Regions from separate parts of the Azospirillum sp. UENF 112521 genome, predicted to be linked through region 2. Evidence: riboswitches for the same ligand, from Rfam matches in the RefSeq annotation. Region 2 holds a riboswitch; the other holds the start of a gene.
What was found. A riboswitch is a leader RNA that binds a small molecule or an ion and turns the genes downstream of it on or off. The one in region 2 is predicted to bind manganese.

Region 1 (7,101 bases), on a different contig from region 2:
ATAACGGCAACTTCGGCCGGACCGTCGCCAATCGACGAGAAGGATGCGGCGGCTCCGGTGGTCATCGCCCAGCCCTTCGGATTGTACAGGACAAGCCAGGCACCGCCCGCGATGCTCGCCGGCTTGGCAACCGATCCGGTCGTCTTCGGAGCACCCGTCCGTGACAGCTGAAAAGCCAGCCAGAGAAGATAAGCCGTTCCCGCGATCTTGACCGCCGTCTGTATCGCCGGCACGGCAACGAATATACCCTCGATCCCGGCCGCGGCGGCGGCGGCCATGCCGGCGAGGCCGAGCGATATTCCGGCGATCAACGGAAGCGATCCCCGATAGCCGAAATTCATGCCCGATGCGGTGGCAAGCGTCGTGGCCCCGCCGGGAGACATCGTTGCCGCCAGCACGAAAAGCGCGAAACCGCTCAAGGTTTGCATCTCCTCCACCCCCCGACCCGATGACCTGAGGTCTGGTTAGAGCGGTCGGAGGAATTAAGGAATGGAATAATCTTAATCTTTCACATTACGTATCCTAATGGAGCGGATGGCTGAGGGCGTCGCCATGATCGTGACTGCCGCGGCCGCACTCCTTCGGCAGCGAGCTTGAAACCGCAGTTCCATCTTTCGTCATTTTTTGAAGCTGTTGGGACGGACGAATGGTTTTCCGCAGCTGCACACTGGCCTTACAGTCAAGCCATCGACCTGACCGGAAGGAGCGTGCGCGCGATGGAGCCCATCCTGTGGGAATGGATCAACGCCCTGGCGCGGTGGCTGCACGTCATCACCGCCATCGCCTGGATCGGATCGTCCTTCTACTTCATCCATCTCGACGCCTCGCTGCGCAAGCGCACCGGGGCGCCGGCCGGGACGGCGGGCGACGCCTGGCAGATCCATGGCGGCGGCTTCTACCACATGACCAAATACATGGTCGCCCCGCCGCAGCTGCCGGAGGAGCTGACCTGGTTCAAGTGGGAATCCTACGCGACGTGGCTCAGCGGCTTCTTCCTGATGTGCGTGCTGTATTACCGCGGCGCCGACCTGTTTTTGATCGACCAGGACGTGCTGGCGCTCAGCCACTGGCAGGCGGTGGCGATCAGCGTCGGCGCGCTGGTGGCGGGCTGGGTCGCCTATGACCTGATGTGCAAGTCGCCGCTTGGCCGCAACGACGGGGCGTTGGCTGTCGCCGGATTCGTCATGCTGGTGGCGACCGCCTGGGGCATGACGAAGATCTTCAGCGGGCGCGGCGCCATGCTGCAGGTCGGCGCCCTGATGGCGACGATGATGGCCTGCAACGTCTTCATGCTGATCATCCCCAACCAGCGCAAGACGGTGGCCGCCATGCTGCGCGGCGAGACGCCGGATCCGTCGCTGGGCAAAAAGGCCAAGCAGCGCTCGCTGCACAACAATTACCTGACCCTGCCGGTCGTCTTCCTGATGCTGTCCAACCATTACCCGCTGGTCAGCTCCACCCGCTACAACTGGGTGATGGTGGCGCTGGTCCTGGTGGTCGGCACGGCGATCCGCCATTTCTTCAACAGCCGCCATGCCGGCAAGCCGACGCCCTGGTGGACCTGGGGGGTGGCCGCCGCCGGCATGCTGGGCTGCATCTGGCTCAGCACCCTGGGGCCGGCGACCGCCGATACGGCGGCTGCGGCGCCGGTGAAGGTCGGCTTCAATCAGGTGGAGGAGATCGTCGCCACCCGCTGCAGCATGTGTCATGCCGCCCAGCCGGTGTGGGAGGGCATCGCCACCCCGCCGCGCGGCGTCGTGCTGGAGGGCGACGGCATCCGCCGCCATGCCGAGCAGATCCGCCTGCAAGCCGGCTACAGCAGCGCCATGCCCCCCGCCAACATCACCGGAATCACCCCGCAGGAGCGGGCGGTGTTGGCGGCGTGGTCCGGGGACATTAAGTAACCCTCCCTCACAGCACTCCATCGAACCGGACCCCCATGCCCGACCAGTTTATCGCCGCCCCCGTTTCCGCCGCCGTCCGCGGGCGCCTGCTCAGCTTCAACCGCGCACCCGCCGGACCGGGGGACCTCGATTGCCTGACCTATCGTGAGGACGGGCTGCTGCTGGTCGGGGCGGACGGGCGGATTCTGGAGGCCGGTGACTGGGCCGACCTGCGTGGCCGGGTTCCGGACGGGGTGGCGGTCGACGACCACAGCGGCAAGTTGGTGCTGCCGGGCTTCATCGACACCCACATCCATTTCCCGCAGACCCAGGTCATCGCCTCCTACGGCGCCCAGCTGCTCGACTGGCTGGAAAAATACACCTTCATCGAGGAGCAGCGCTTCGCCGACCCGGTCCATGCCGCCGCCAACGCCGCCTTCTTCATGGACGAGCTGCTGCGCAACGGCACGACCACGGCTGTGGTCTACGGCTCGGTCCACCCGCAGTCGGTCGACGCCCTATTCGCCGAGGCCGAGGCGCGCGGCGCCGGGCTGATCGCCGGCAAGGTGATGATGGACCGCCATGCGCCCGCCGCCCTGACCGATACGGCCGAGAGCAGCTATCGCGACGGCAAGGATCTGATCGGCCGCTGGCACGGGACCGGGCGGCAGCGCTACGCCGTGACTCCGCGCTTCGCCATCACCTCGACCGAGGCGCAGCTGGAGGCCGCCGGCGCGCTGCTGCGCGAGCATCCCGGCGTCCACATGCAGACCCATTTGTCGGAGAACACCGACGAGATCGCCGAGGTGGGGCGGCTGTTCCCAGGTGCCCGCGACTACACCGACGTCTATGACCGCTTCGGGCTGCTGGGGCCGACCTCGCTGTTCGGCCACTGCATCCATCTGTCGGAAGCGGAGATGGCCCGGCTGTCGGAGAGCGGCTCGGTCGCCGTTTTCTGCCCGACCAGCAACCTGTTCATCGGCAGCGGCCTGTTCGACCTCGACGCCCTGTCGAAGCCGGAGCGGCCGGTGCGCACCGCCATCGCCACCGATGTCGGCGGCGGCACCAGCTATTCCATGCTGCGCACCGCGGCGGAGGCCTACAAGGTGCTGCAACTGCGGCGGCAGAACCTGCCGGCGCTCGCCGCCTTGCACTGGATGACCCGCGGCAATGCCGAAGCCTTGGGCATGGCCGGCGAGATCGGCAGCCTGGAGCCCGGCCGCTGGGCCGACCTCGTCGTGCTCGATCCCGCCGCGACGCCGGCTATGCGACATCGCATGAAGGCGGTGGACTGCGATCTGGAGGAGGAGCTGTTCATCCAAGTGACGCTGGGCGACGACCGTTCGGTGGCCGCCACCTATCTACGCGGCCGCAATTCGCACCTGCGGCAAACCGGCGCTTGACCCAAGCCCCTAGTCCCTGTAGGACTTCCGCCGTCATTGGGGAGTAGCCACCCGCCGGCAGCGATCCGGTGGGGTTCGCGTCAACAGACTTGGATGGTTTCGGCCTCCGGCCGTTACCGCCATGGCGCGCACGGCGACCAAAGGGTCGACCCGGCGAGACCAGTGGATCGGACATCTCCGCGGCCAGCCGGAGTCCGTCCGATTCCACTGTGTTGTCTGGCCCGGGAATAGCCATGATCGCCACGTCCCTCGCGCTCGCCTTCAGCCTTTCGATGGACAGCTTCGCCGCCGCTCTCGGCCGCGGGGCCTGTTCGCGCCGTGCCGGTTTGCCGGAAGCGGTGCGGGTGGGAGCCGCCTTCGGCGTCTGCCAGTTCGCCATGCCGCTGGTCGGCTGGGGCATCGGCATCGCTTTCGCCAGCCTGGTGGAGTCGGTTGATCACTGGATCGCCTTCGGCCTGCTGCTGGCGGTCGGCGGTGCGATGCTGCGCAACGCCATCATGGACGGCGAGGATGAGGGCGAGGAGGATTGCGGCCCGGTGCGCAGCGTGCGCGCCGAATGGCTGGCCCTGCTGACCACCGCCGTCGCCACCAGCATCGACGCCGCCGCCGTGGGGGCGGGCTTGGCGCTGGTCGATGTCGACATGGTGACGACCTCGGCGCTGATCGGCGTGGTGACCTTCGCCGTCGCCTTCGGCGGCGTGCTGATCGGCAAGGCCGCCGGCAACCATCTGGGGCGCTGGGCGGAAATGGCCGGCGGCGTGGTGCTGATCGGGCTGGGCGCGAAGATCCTGCTCGAGCACACGATGGGGTAAGCGCTGCACCGAACGGCGGGAGAGGCACCGAAAATGCCGAAACTCCCGCCGCCTTGCCGGCCTACCAGCGCGCCTCGTCCGTGCCGAGCGGTCCGGCCGGCCGTTCCCAGCGGACCGGCGATCCTTCGACCGTCACGGCGGGCTTCAGGCGCAGGGCCGGTCCCCAGGCCGTATTTTCCGGATCGTTCGTGAAATCCTCCATGCCGAGGGGCGGCATGGTCGGGCCGCCGTCAGAGGACGGCAGTTCGGTGAGCAGCGTCCCGACCCTGGCCAGGGATGTGCGCCAGCTCGATCCCCGCCCGTCCGCGAGCCGGCGGGTCAGGCCGCGCACCGCAGCGGTGGCGAGAAGATAGCCGGCGGCATGGTCGAGCGCCTGGACCGGCAAGGGCCTGGGCCGGTTGCCGCCCTCGCGGCGCATCCCTTCGGCGGCGATCCCGCCGCTCATCTGCACCAGACTGTCGAAGCCCCGGCGGCTCCTCCAGGGGCCGGTCCAGCCATAGGCATCCAGCGACACATCGATCAGGCCGGGGCGGATGCGCTGCCGGGTTTGAAGGTCGAGCCCCAGCCGGTCGAGGGCATCGGCACGATAGCCGTGCACCAGCAGGTCGGCCTGGCACAGCAATTCCGCGAACCGTGCCCGCTGGCCGGGGTCGCGCAGGTCGAAGCGGGCGCGGCGCTTGCCGAGCGTCATCTCGGGCAGAAGGGCAGGTTCGTCCCACCAAGGCGGGTCGATCCGCAGCACCTCGGCGCCGAAACCGGCAAGGAACCGCGTGGCGGCCGGTCCGGCGAGGACGCGGGTCAGGTCCAGAACCTTCACGCCTGCCAGGGGACGCTCCGGCCGGGCAGGGGGCCGGGCAGGAGTATGGACGGCGTCGGCCGGCTCCTGTGCCTCGACCCACAGCAGCGGTTCCCGGGCGACCGCCTGTCCTTGCGGATGGCTTCGCCAGGATGTGAGATCGCGCATCGTCGCGGCGCACCCGCCTTCGCCGACGACTGCGCTTTCCAACCCGTCGGCGTCCCAGCGGCGGACGGCGGCGGCCACCGCATCGCGGTCGGGCGGTGCGCCGAGACAGCGAAGGGCTGCATCGCGGTGGTGCACGGCGTTGGTGTGAAGGCGGATCCAGCCATCCCTGGCCTCGTAGTCGCCGGCGATCGGGTCCCAGGCGGGTGGCAGGCTCCAGCCCAACGGCTTTACGGAGGTGCCGAACCACAGGGAGGCCAGACGCTGGTCGACCGTCACGGACGGGTTGTGGCCGAAGGCTGCTTCCTTGAATTCGGCGACGGCCAGACCGGCCGCGGCCGTTGCGGCGGTGGCCAGCGCACTGACCGCGAAGACGGAGGGAAGAGTCCCTTCGCCACGAAGCACGACCGAGCCAACCAGCCGGTCGTCGCCGCCGGCGGCCCGCCAGATTTCGGCAAGGGCCGTGCGTTGCGGGGAACCGGAGTCCCCGTTCATCAGCGCCATGATTTTCTCCATCGGAAGAGCGGGTTCCAGGCCGCTCCGGCTTCACTCCATCGCGGGCCAGCTATATCGTCAATCTTGATTGTTTCGATCAATGTGACGGGTGGGCACCATGACGGGCGCGCTGACGGTCTATCTGTCCGCCGAAGAGGCGGCGAAACGGTTGGGAGTGTCCCGCCAGACCCTCTACGCCTATGTCAGCCGCGGCCTGTTGCAGGCCCATCCCGCGGCGGACCCGCGGCAAAGCCGTTATCTGGCCGATGAGGTCGAACGGCTGGGGGTGGAGCGCAAACGCGGCCGGCGGCCGAAGGAGGTCGCCAAATCAACACTGGATTGGGGAGCGCCGGTCCTGGAATCGGCGATCACGCTGATCCGGCACGGGCGGCTCTATTACCGCGGACAGGACGCCGTGCGTCTGGCCGCCACGGCGACTTTGGAGGAGACCGCGGCGCTGTTCTGGGCCTGCGCGGTGGAAACCGCCTTCCCGCCGGAACCGCCGGTCGCCCTTCCCGGCTATGACGCCCTGCTGCCTCATTGCGCGGCGAGTTCGCCGGCGGAGGCCTTGCCCGCCCTGCTGCTGGCGGCATCGGCCGACGAGGCGACGGCGTCCTGGCGGCCGACCGATGGGCGGTTCTTCGAAAATTGCGGCAACCTGCTGCGCCTGCTCTTCGCGGCAGCCCTGCGCGGCCGGCCGAGTGCTGCACCGCTGCACTGCCAGTTGGCCACCGCATGGGGGCTCGACGAGGCGGGGGCCGATCTCCTCCGCATGGCGCTGGTGCTGTGTGCCGATCATGAGCTGAACGCCTCCAGTTTCACGGCGCGCTGCATCGCCTCGACCGGGGCAAGTCTGCGGGCGGCGGCCGTTGGCGGACTCTGCGCCTTATCCGGCCACCGGCATGGTTCGACCACCACGCGGATCGAGCATTTCTGGGCGGGGCTGACGGAACGGGAGACCGTGGCAACCCAGATCGAACGGCGGCTGGCTGCGGGAGAGAGGATTCCGGGTTTCGGACATCCGCTCTATCCCAGCGGCGATGTCCGCGCCAAGGCGCTGCTGGCCCGGCTTCTCCCGGACTTCCCGGTGGCGGCGGACCTGCTGGGCGCCACCGAAGGGCTGACCGGTCAGGCGCCGTCGATCGACATCGCCCTGGTGGTCCTGCGGCGGCATCTCGGGTTGCCTGAGGGAGCGGCCTTCACGCTGTTCGCCCTCGGCCGCGCCGCCGGCTGGATCGCCCAGGCGATGGAGCAGCGGGCCACGGACCATCTGATCCGTCCCCGCGCCATCTACACGGGGGTGCGACCTGACGAGGCCGGCGGCGATGTCGTGGCGGATGAGTCCTGAGCCGGCTATCCCGCCAGCGTCATGCCCATTTCCCAGAAATCCGCTTCCAGCCGGGACGCCTGCCGGAAGATGGTCAGCAGCCGGGGAAAGCGCGCCTCGGTCATGCCGTCGGCGGCCAGCCGGTCCAAATTCTCCCGCGCCGCCCGCGCCACCTCCTGATAGGCCTCGCCGGCATATTCGGCGATCCAGACGCGGTAGG
Region 2 (7,101 bases):
CCAGTCGATCCTGTCATGCTGCTTCAGGATCATATGGACGACGTCCGGCCCGTCGTACTTGTGGCGCATCTGGACGAAGGATTTGGAGAAGATCATCTCGGTCGGCGCCACCAGCGGCACGTCGCTGCCGCAGATCACCGCGCGATGCTCCTCCTTGAACCAGCGGTCGTTGACCGGGTTGATGGCGACCGCCGAGTTGAAGATGACGTCGAAGAACAGCTCGCCATGCTTGACCTTGCCGATCCAGCGCTCGTCCTCGATCTCCGTCTCGAAGCCATGGTCCTGGAAATGGGACAGGATGCGCGGGAAATCGCCGCCGCGGCAGAAGATGTCGATGTCCTTGGTCGGCCGCGTGATGCCGGTATAGGCGCTGATCGCGTAGGTCCCGCCCAACAGGAACGGGATGTTGGACTGGGTCAGCAGCTTGAGGCTTTCGGTATAGAAGGCCTCGGCCTCCGCGGTGACGGTGGCGCTGCCCTCACGGAGTTCGCTCATGGACCACTCCCCATTGCACCGGCCTTGCGCGGCGGTGCTGCACATTGACCCGGTACAACAGGGCAGGGCGGGGAGTGTTGCGGGACAGGCGTCTGCCGTGCCCTGCGTTTCCGGCTGTGCTTGCCGCGGATCGGGAAATTTGATCTGGTGCGGCAGGGTGGCCTTACCGGGGGTTGAACCATGGAGCTGTCGGCGGGAAGTTCCGCGGATGCCGTCGCCGCGCTCAGCCGGGCCATGCTGCGGCCGGTCGAAAGCGCGTCCGCCTTGCGGGAGATCGAGTCCTTGCTGGAGCGTCTCCGCCATGCCCCGCCGGACGAGCGTGCCGCCTGCGCCACGCAGCTCGGCCGCCTGACCGGCGCTGCCGATCCGGTCCTGCGCCTGTCCGCGCTGGCCGCGATCACCGGCGACCTGCGCCGCTACGACGAGTTGCTCGACCTGATCGAAGCCGAGTTCGAGCGCCCAGAGTTCGAGCACCCGGATCTCGACCGCCTGCTTCACATCTATTGCTGCATGGGCCGCCAGCTTTTCCTGATGCGCATGAACGGGGCGAGCCGGCCCGGCTTCTTCGAGGATCGGCTGTTTCCCCACTACACCCGCCTGATCGGCGCGATCCGCGACCGGCTCGGCCTCGCGCCGCGGCCCCGCCCGGCGGGCAGCCCGGCCACCGGGCGGGTCGTGCTGGTGACGAACCAGTTTCTGTCGCTGCGCCACCAGCCGTCGCGCGACCTGCTGTCCTATGCCGCGGTTCTGGAGGAGCGCTGCGGCCGGGAGGTGGTGATTCTCAACACCAACATCATGCCGGCCGACATCCACAGCCTGTTCGTGCCGTCCTTCGCATCCTCGGTGGAGCCGGCCTTCGACGGCAAGCAGGTGATCGAGGCGGACGGCCGCTCCTTCCGGATGCTGTCCTCGACCGGCCGCGGGCTGAGCCGGGACAAGATCGACTGGTTCCTGCGCGCGGTCGACTGGCACGACCCGGACGTGGTGGTGTCGCTGGGCGGATCGGTCATCGTCGCCGACCTGCTGGCGGCGGCGCGGCCCACCCTCTGCATCCCCACCACCAGCGGGGCCACGCCGTCGCTGGCCGGCATCGTGCTGGATTTCGGCGGGGGGAGCCGGCCGGAAAGCGGTCCGCTTGCGGCCTCATGGCGGCCCTTCCGCTTTCTGCATTCACTGATCGGCGCACCGGAACCGGACAGGACGGTTCCCGCCAAGGCACCCTCCAAAGCGGCGGCCAGGGCCGGCTACGGCCTGCCGGACGATGCCTTCCTGTGTCTGGTGATCGGCAACCGGCTGGACGAGGAGGCCGACGGCGCCTTCCTGGCGATGCTGGAGTCCCTCATCGACCGTGCGCCGCGGGTGGCGGTGGCGTTTGCCGGCGAGGCGGCGGCGCTGCCCTTGCGCCTGCAAGGGTCGCGGCATGCGGAACGCCTGGTCCACCTGGGCTATGTCACCGGCATGGCGGATTTGATGCAGGCGGCGGACGCCTATGTGAACCCGCAGCGCACCGGCGGCCGGGCGAGCGCCGCCGAGGCGCTGGCGGCCGGCGTTGTCCCGGTTTCGCTGCCGGTCGGCGACGTGTCGGCCGTCATCGGCGCCCGGTTCGTCGTGCCCGATTATGCCGCCGCCGTGGAGCGGCTAGCCCTGCTGGCCGAGGATCCCGCCGCCTTCGCCGCTGCCTCTGCCGACGCCCGCGACCAGGGGGCGGGGCGCGCCGATCCGGCGGAAGCCGCGGCTGCCCTGTCGCGCTACCTGGACGAGGCCGTGTCGCTGCACCGGCCTTGCCCGTGACCGCCGGCGGGACTGCCCCACAGGGTCATAGCCAAGGCTATAGAATGAAATATTTGTAATCCGACAGTAACGGAGAGCGTTCATCCGCCTTCTGGCCAGGGCCGTGATCGTCTTTGAAGTGCAAATGACTGTTCGACTTGGCGGTTGACGCGCGGTGACTGCCGCTCTATGGTCGCCGCCGTTGGGGAGTAGCTTCCGGCGGCCTCGCCGGGAACGTGTCAACATTCTTGCGCCCGATGCGGCGCATGGCACGTTCAGCGGACATTCGTCTGCCTAGCGAGACCAGTGTGCCCGAGACTCCGCGCCGGCCGGATTTCGGACATGCTGTCTCATGTGTCCGGCAGGAACCGCTCCCGTGACTCCTCTGTCTATCGTCGTGCTGTCGCTCAGCATGTCTGCCGACGCCTTCGCCGCCTCCATCGGCCGTGGCGCATCGCAGCGCCCCAGCGTCGCCGTCGCCATCAAGGGCGGTCTGGTGTTCGGTGTGGTCGAGGCCATCACGCCGCTGGTCGGCTGGGCGCTGGGTCTGGCGGCGGCCAGTTACGTCGCCGCCGTCGATCACTGGATCGCCTTCGTGCTGCTGTCGCTGGTCGGCGGCAAGATGGTCTGGGAAGGCTTCCAGCCCGAGACCGACGATCCGGAGCGGCAGGCCCGCCGCGCGAGCCCCTGGACGCTGGTCGCCACCGCGGTCGGCACCAGCATCGATGCGGCGGCGGTCGGCGTCTCCCTGGCTTTTCTCGGGTCCGACATCGTCACCATCGCCCTGTCCATCGGCTTCGCCACCTTCGCGATGACCACCATCGGCATGCTGATCGGCCGGGCCGTCGGCCATCGCATGGGCAAGATCGTGGAGGTGCTCGGCGGGTTGGCGCTGATCGCGCTCGGAACGTCGATCCTGGTCGAGCATCTTGAGCTGTTCGCCTGACCGGCGGCGGTGGGGAACGACGAGAAGGGGCATGCGCGAAATGAAAATAATCCTATAAAACGGGAAAATTTCTTATAGGCTTGCCGCGTCCTTTTGCCAAACGCGGAGCCACGCCATGCCCCTCGATCCCCGCAGCTTCACCACCGAAAATTTTCCCCGCTGGGCCGAGGAGCCGCCGACCCCGTCGGAAGGCTCCCTGGTTCCCGGTTCGCAGTTCCAAGAGGAGCAATGGATCATGGCCGCCGGGATGCTGGCCCGCGGCAACAGCTTCCTCCAGGTTTCGCGCGCCATGGGGTGCAGCCGCACCACTTTGTGGCGGGCCTATTACGGATCCAAGGATTTCCGTCACAGGGTGTGGTGGGAGCGGCAGGCGCTGAACCGCGAGGCCGAACTGCGCCTGTCCTCGCTGCGGGTGCTGGTGGCCGAGCAGATCGAGCGGCTGGTCACCTCGGGCGATCCCGCCACCGTCCGCTGGCTGGCCGAACGGCTCGGCCTCATCCCCGGTCTCGGGGCCGCCCGCAACCCCGCGCGGGACAGCCGGGAGATGGGGGCGGAGGAGGAAACGCTGCGGGCGCCCCGCCCGGACGACCCGCCCGCCGTCACCGTCCCCGAACTCGACGACGACATCCCCGGCTATCTGCGCGAGGACGCTGCCGATTGCCCTCTCTCCCCCGGGGAGAGGGAGGGGACCCGCGCCGCAGGCGTGGGGAGGGTGAGGGGGCCGGCGCGCGATCCGCGCGCCGCCAAGGGGCATTCTGCCCCTTGGCAATCCCCTGGCGCGGCCGTTCCGTCCGCGCTGCCCCCCTCACCCAACCCTCTCCCCAGGGGGGAGAGGGCTTACAGGCGGTCGCCTTCGCCTGACGTCGGTGTCCGGCGCCGGTAGGTGGGCGATGGAACATCACCCGAAAACTGTTCCACGCCGTTCCATCCCCCCGCCGGCCAGGACGGAGACAACATCCCCCGGTCAGCCCCCGAAATTCGGCTTCCCCGCCAGGATGTTGGAAGTCACGTGCCGGATATCGCGCAGGCCGCACATCGCCATGGTCACGTCCATTTCCTTACGGATGATCTCCAGGCACTGGGACACGCCGGCCTCGCCGCCGGCCCCCAGCCCATAGAGGAAGGCGCGGCCGATGAAGGTGCCCTTGGCGCCCAGCGCCAATGCCTTGACCACGTCCTGGCCGGAGCGGATTCCGCCGTCCATCAGCACTTCGATGCGGTCGCCCACCGCCTCGACGATGGCCGGCAATGCCGAGATGGAGGAAATCGCGCCGTCGAGCTGCCGGCCGCCATGGTTCGACACGATCAGCGCGTCGGCGCCGGTGTCGGCCGCCATCACCGCGTCCTCGGGATCGAGGATGCCCTTCAGGATCAGCTTGCCGCCCCAGCGGTCCTTGATGCGGCGCACGTCGTCCCAGTTCAGCGTCGGGTCGAACTGCTCCGCCGTCCAGGAGGACAGCGACGACAGGTTGCTGACCCCGGTGGCATGGCCGACGATGTTGCGGAAGGTGCGGCGGTGGGTCCGCAGCATGTTGATCGACCAGCGCGGCTTGGTCGCCATGTCCAGGATGTTGCCGACGGTCAGCTTCGGCGGGGTGGACAGCCCATTCCTGATGTCCTTGTGGCGCTGGCCGAGGATCTGGAGGTCGAGCGTCAGCACCAGCGCCGAGCAGCCCGCCGCCTTGGCGCGGTCGATCAGCTTGTCGATGAAGGCGCGGTCGCGCATGACGTAGAGCTGAAACCAGAAGGGCTTGTCGGTGTTCTCCGCCACATCCTCGATGGAACAGATGCTCATCGTCGACAGGGTGAAGGGCACGCCGGCCTTGGCCGCGGCGCGGGCGGCCAGGATCTCGCCGTCGGCATGCTGCATGCCGGTCAGGCCGGTCGGGGCCAGCGCCACCGGCATCGCCACCGGCTGGCCGACCATCGTGCTGGCCAGCGTCCGGTTGGTCATGTCCACCGCCACGCGCTGGCGCAGCTTGATCCGGCCGAAGTCGGACTCGTTGGCGCGGTAGGTCGATTCCGTGTAGGAGCCGGAATCCGCGTAATCGTAGAACATCCGCGGCACGCGCCATTCCGCCAGTTGCCGCAGATCCTCGATGCAGGTGACGGGCCGGTCGGTGAACAGGTTCGCCCAGCGCGACGGCGGCCGCGAGGAGGGCATGCGAACGGAGGTCATGGGGCGTGTCTCAACGGTTGCGCGCGAAACGGAAGGGCATCGATTTGGCCACTCCCTCCGCGCACCGTCAAGCCATGGCTGCGGCACCCCCGCTTTCAGCCGGTCGTGCGTCCGGCTTTCAGCGCGCCGGCTTCGACCTAGGCTTCGCGTTGGGCTTCGGCTTCGACGGCTTGGCCTTCGGCGGCGTCATCATGGCCTTGACCATCGCCGTCTGGGCCGCCGACTGGTTGCGTCGGGCCGCTGACATCGCTGCGGCGGTCCACATGCCGCCGGCACGGTTGGCCCAGGACAGCCACGCGCTCATGAAGGGATTCTTGGTCATGGTGCAGGCGACTCCGGAATGAGGGATACCGACGACAACAGCGCCGGGCCGCCGATGTTGCGCCGCACAATTTTGCGGCGCTTGCCCGCCCAAATTTTTGGCGGACCTGCCGATTCTTGGGCAGATGCACCAGGGCCGGGCGGCCCTGTTCGCCGGAAGACACCCTTATCCCCGCAAGGGAAGAGGGGCTTTTTCGCCGGCATATCCCTGGCATATCCATTGCTTGTGCAGCCCCAGGGGCTGGGCGATGTCGGGGGAACGGGCTGGATGGGTATGGAACGCGACGCCATGAAGAAAGGAACCAGCGCCGCCGCGGCGCGCTTCCTGCGCACCGCCAAGCTGTGCCGCATCCGCGACGTCGAACAGCTTCTGGCGGTCAGCGCCCTGGTGCGCGACCTCAGCGCCCTGATCCATGCCCTGCAGAAGGAACGCGGCGCCTCCTCCATCTATCTCGGGTCCGGCGGCACCCGCTTCGCCGAGGACCGCGCCCGCTGGCAGGCCGATGCCAGGACGCTGGAGTCGGTGCTGCGCGACCGGCTGGACCTCGTGGACGAGCAGCTCGACCGCCTCAGCTGCGGCGCGCAGTTCTACAGCCGGGCCGCCATTGCGCTCTATGCGCTGGACGGGCTGCCCGCCCTGCGCGATCAGGTGTCGTCGCTGGCGCTGGTGCCGCAGGATTCGGTGAAGGCCTTCACCGACATCGTCGGCCATCTGCTGTCCGTGCTGTTCGAGGCGGCCGACATCGCCGCCGATCCGGCGATCTCCCGCGCGCTGGTCGCCCTGTTCAACGTCGTGCAGGGCAAGGAATTCGCCGGGCAGGAGCGGGCGACCGCCAGCGCCGGCTTCTCGCGCGGGCGCTTCGACGGGGTGGAGCATGGCCGGCTCGCCCATCTGATCGACGCCCAGAACCGCGCCTTCCGCATCTTCGCCGAGTTCGCCGACCCCGCCCATGCCGCCGCCTTCCGCACCGCCCTGACCGACCCGTCGGTGGCGGAGGTCGAGCGGATGCGGGCGGTGGCGCTCAGCGACGATGCCCGCCACGGCGAGCTGTCGGGCATCACGCCGGAGGTCTGGTTCGACCGGTCGACCCGCCGGATGGAATTGCTGAAAACGGTGGAGGACCGTCTGACCGACGATCTCCGCCGCCTGTGCGAGGCCAAGCTGGCCCAGGCCCGTGCCGATCTCGGGCAGGCGGACGCCGGCGGTCCCGACGCGGTGCTGCCGGTCGCCATGATGCTGGTCGATGCCGGTGCCGCGCTGTCGGGATTCACCGGGCCGGTATCGACTGCGCCGGGCCAGGATGGCGCCGGTCTCTACGCCCCCGACGGGCTGCCGCCGAAGCTGATGCGCTCGGTCCTCGACGTCATGCAGGCGCAGTCGCAGCGCCTG

Region 1: another riboswitch for manganese. It lies ahead of ACWPN8_RS33530 (manganese efflux pump MntP); the one in region 2 lies ahead of ACWPN8_RS24250 (manganese efflux pump MntP).

What each region holds. Positions count from the first base shown of each region.
Region 1 is NZ_JBSNCI010000009.1:419,036-426,136, forward strand. Features, by position in the region: gene ACWPN8_RS33515 (LysE family translocator) at 1-419, opposite strand, end outside; gene ACWPN8_RS33520 (urate hydroxylase PuuD) at 717-1,904, shown strand; gene guaD (guanine deaminase) at 1,940-3,286, shown strand; yybP-ykoY riboswitch at 3,313-3,437, shown strand; gene ACWPN8_RS33530 (manganese efflux pump MntP) at 3,520-4,098, shown strand; gene ACWPN8_RS33535 (CoA transferase) at 4,160-5,563, opposite strand; gene ACWPN8_RS33540 (citrate/2-methylcitrate synthase) at 5,673-6,902, shown strand; gene tenA (thiaminase II) at 6,908-7,101, opposite strand, start outside.
Region 2 is NZ_JBSNCI010000004.1:821,620-828,720, forward strand. Features, by position in the region: gene ACWPN8_RS24240 (nucleotidyltransferase domain-containing protein) at 1-495, opposite strand, end outside; gene ACWPN8_RS24245 (glycosyltransferase) at 676-2,286, shown strand; yybP-ykoY riboswitch at 2,453-2,639, shown strand; gene ACWPN8_RS24250 (manganese efflux pump MntP) at 2,642-3,211, shown strand; gene ACWPN8_RS24255 (hypothetical protein) at 3,327-4,094, shown strand; gene ACWPN8_RS24260 (alpha-hydroxy acid oxidase) at 4,176-5,390, opposite strand; gene ACWPN8_RS24265 (hypothetical protein) at 5,509-5,712, opposite strand; partial or broken gene ACWPN8_RS24270 (nitrate- and nitrite sensing domain-containing protein) at 6,001-7,101, shown strand, end outside.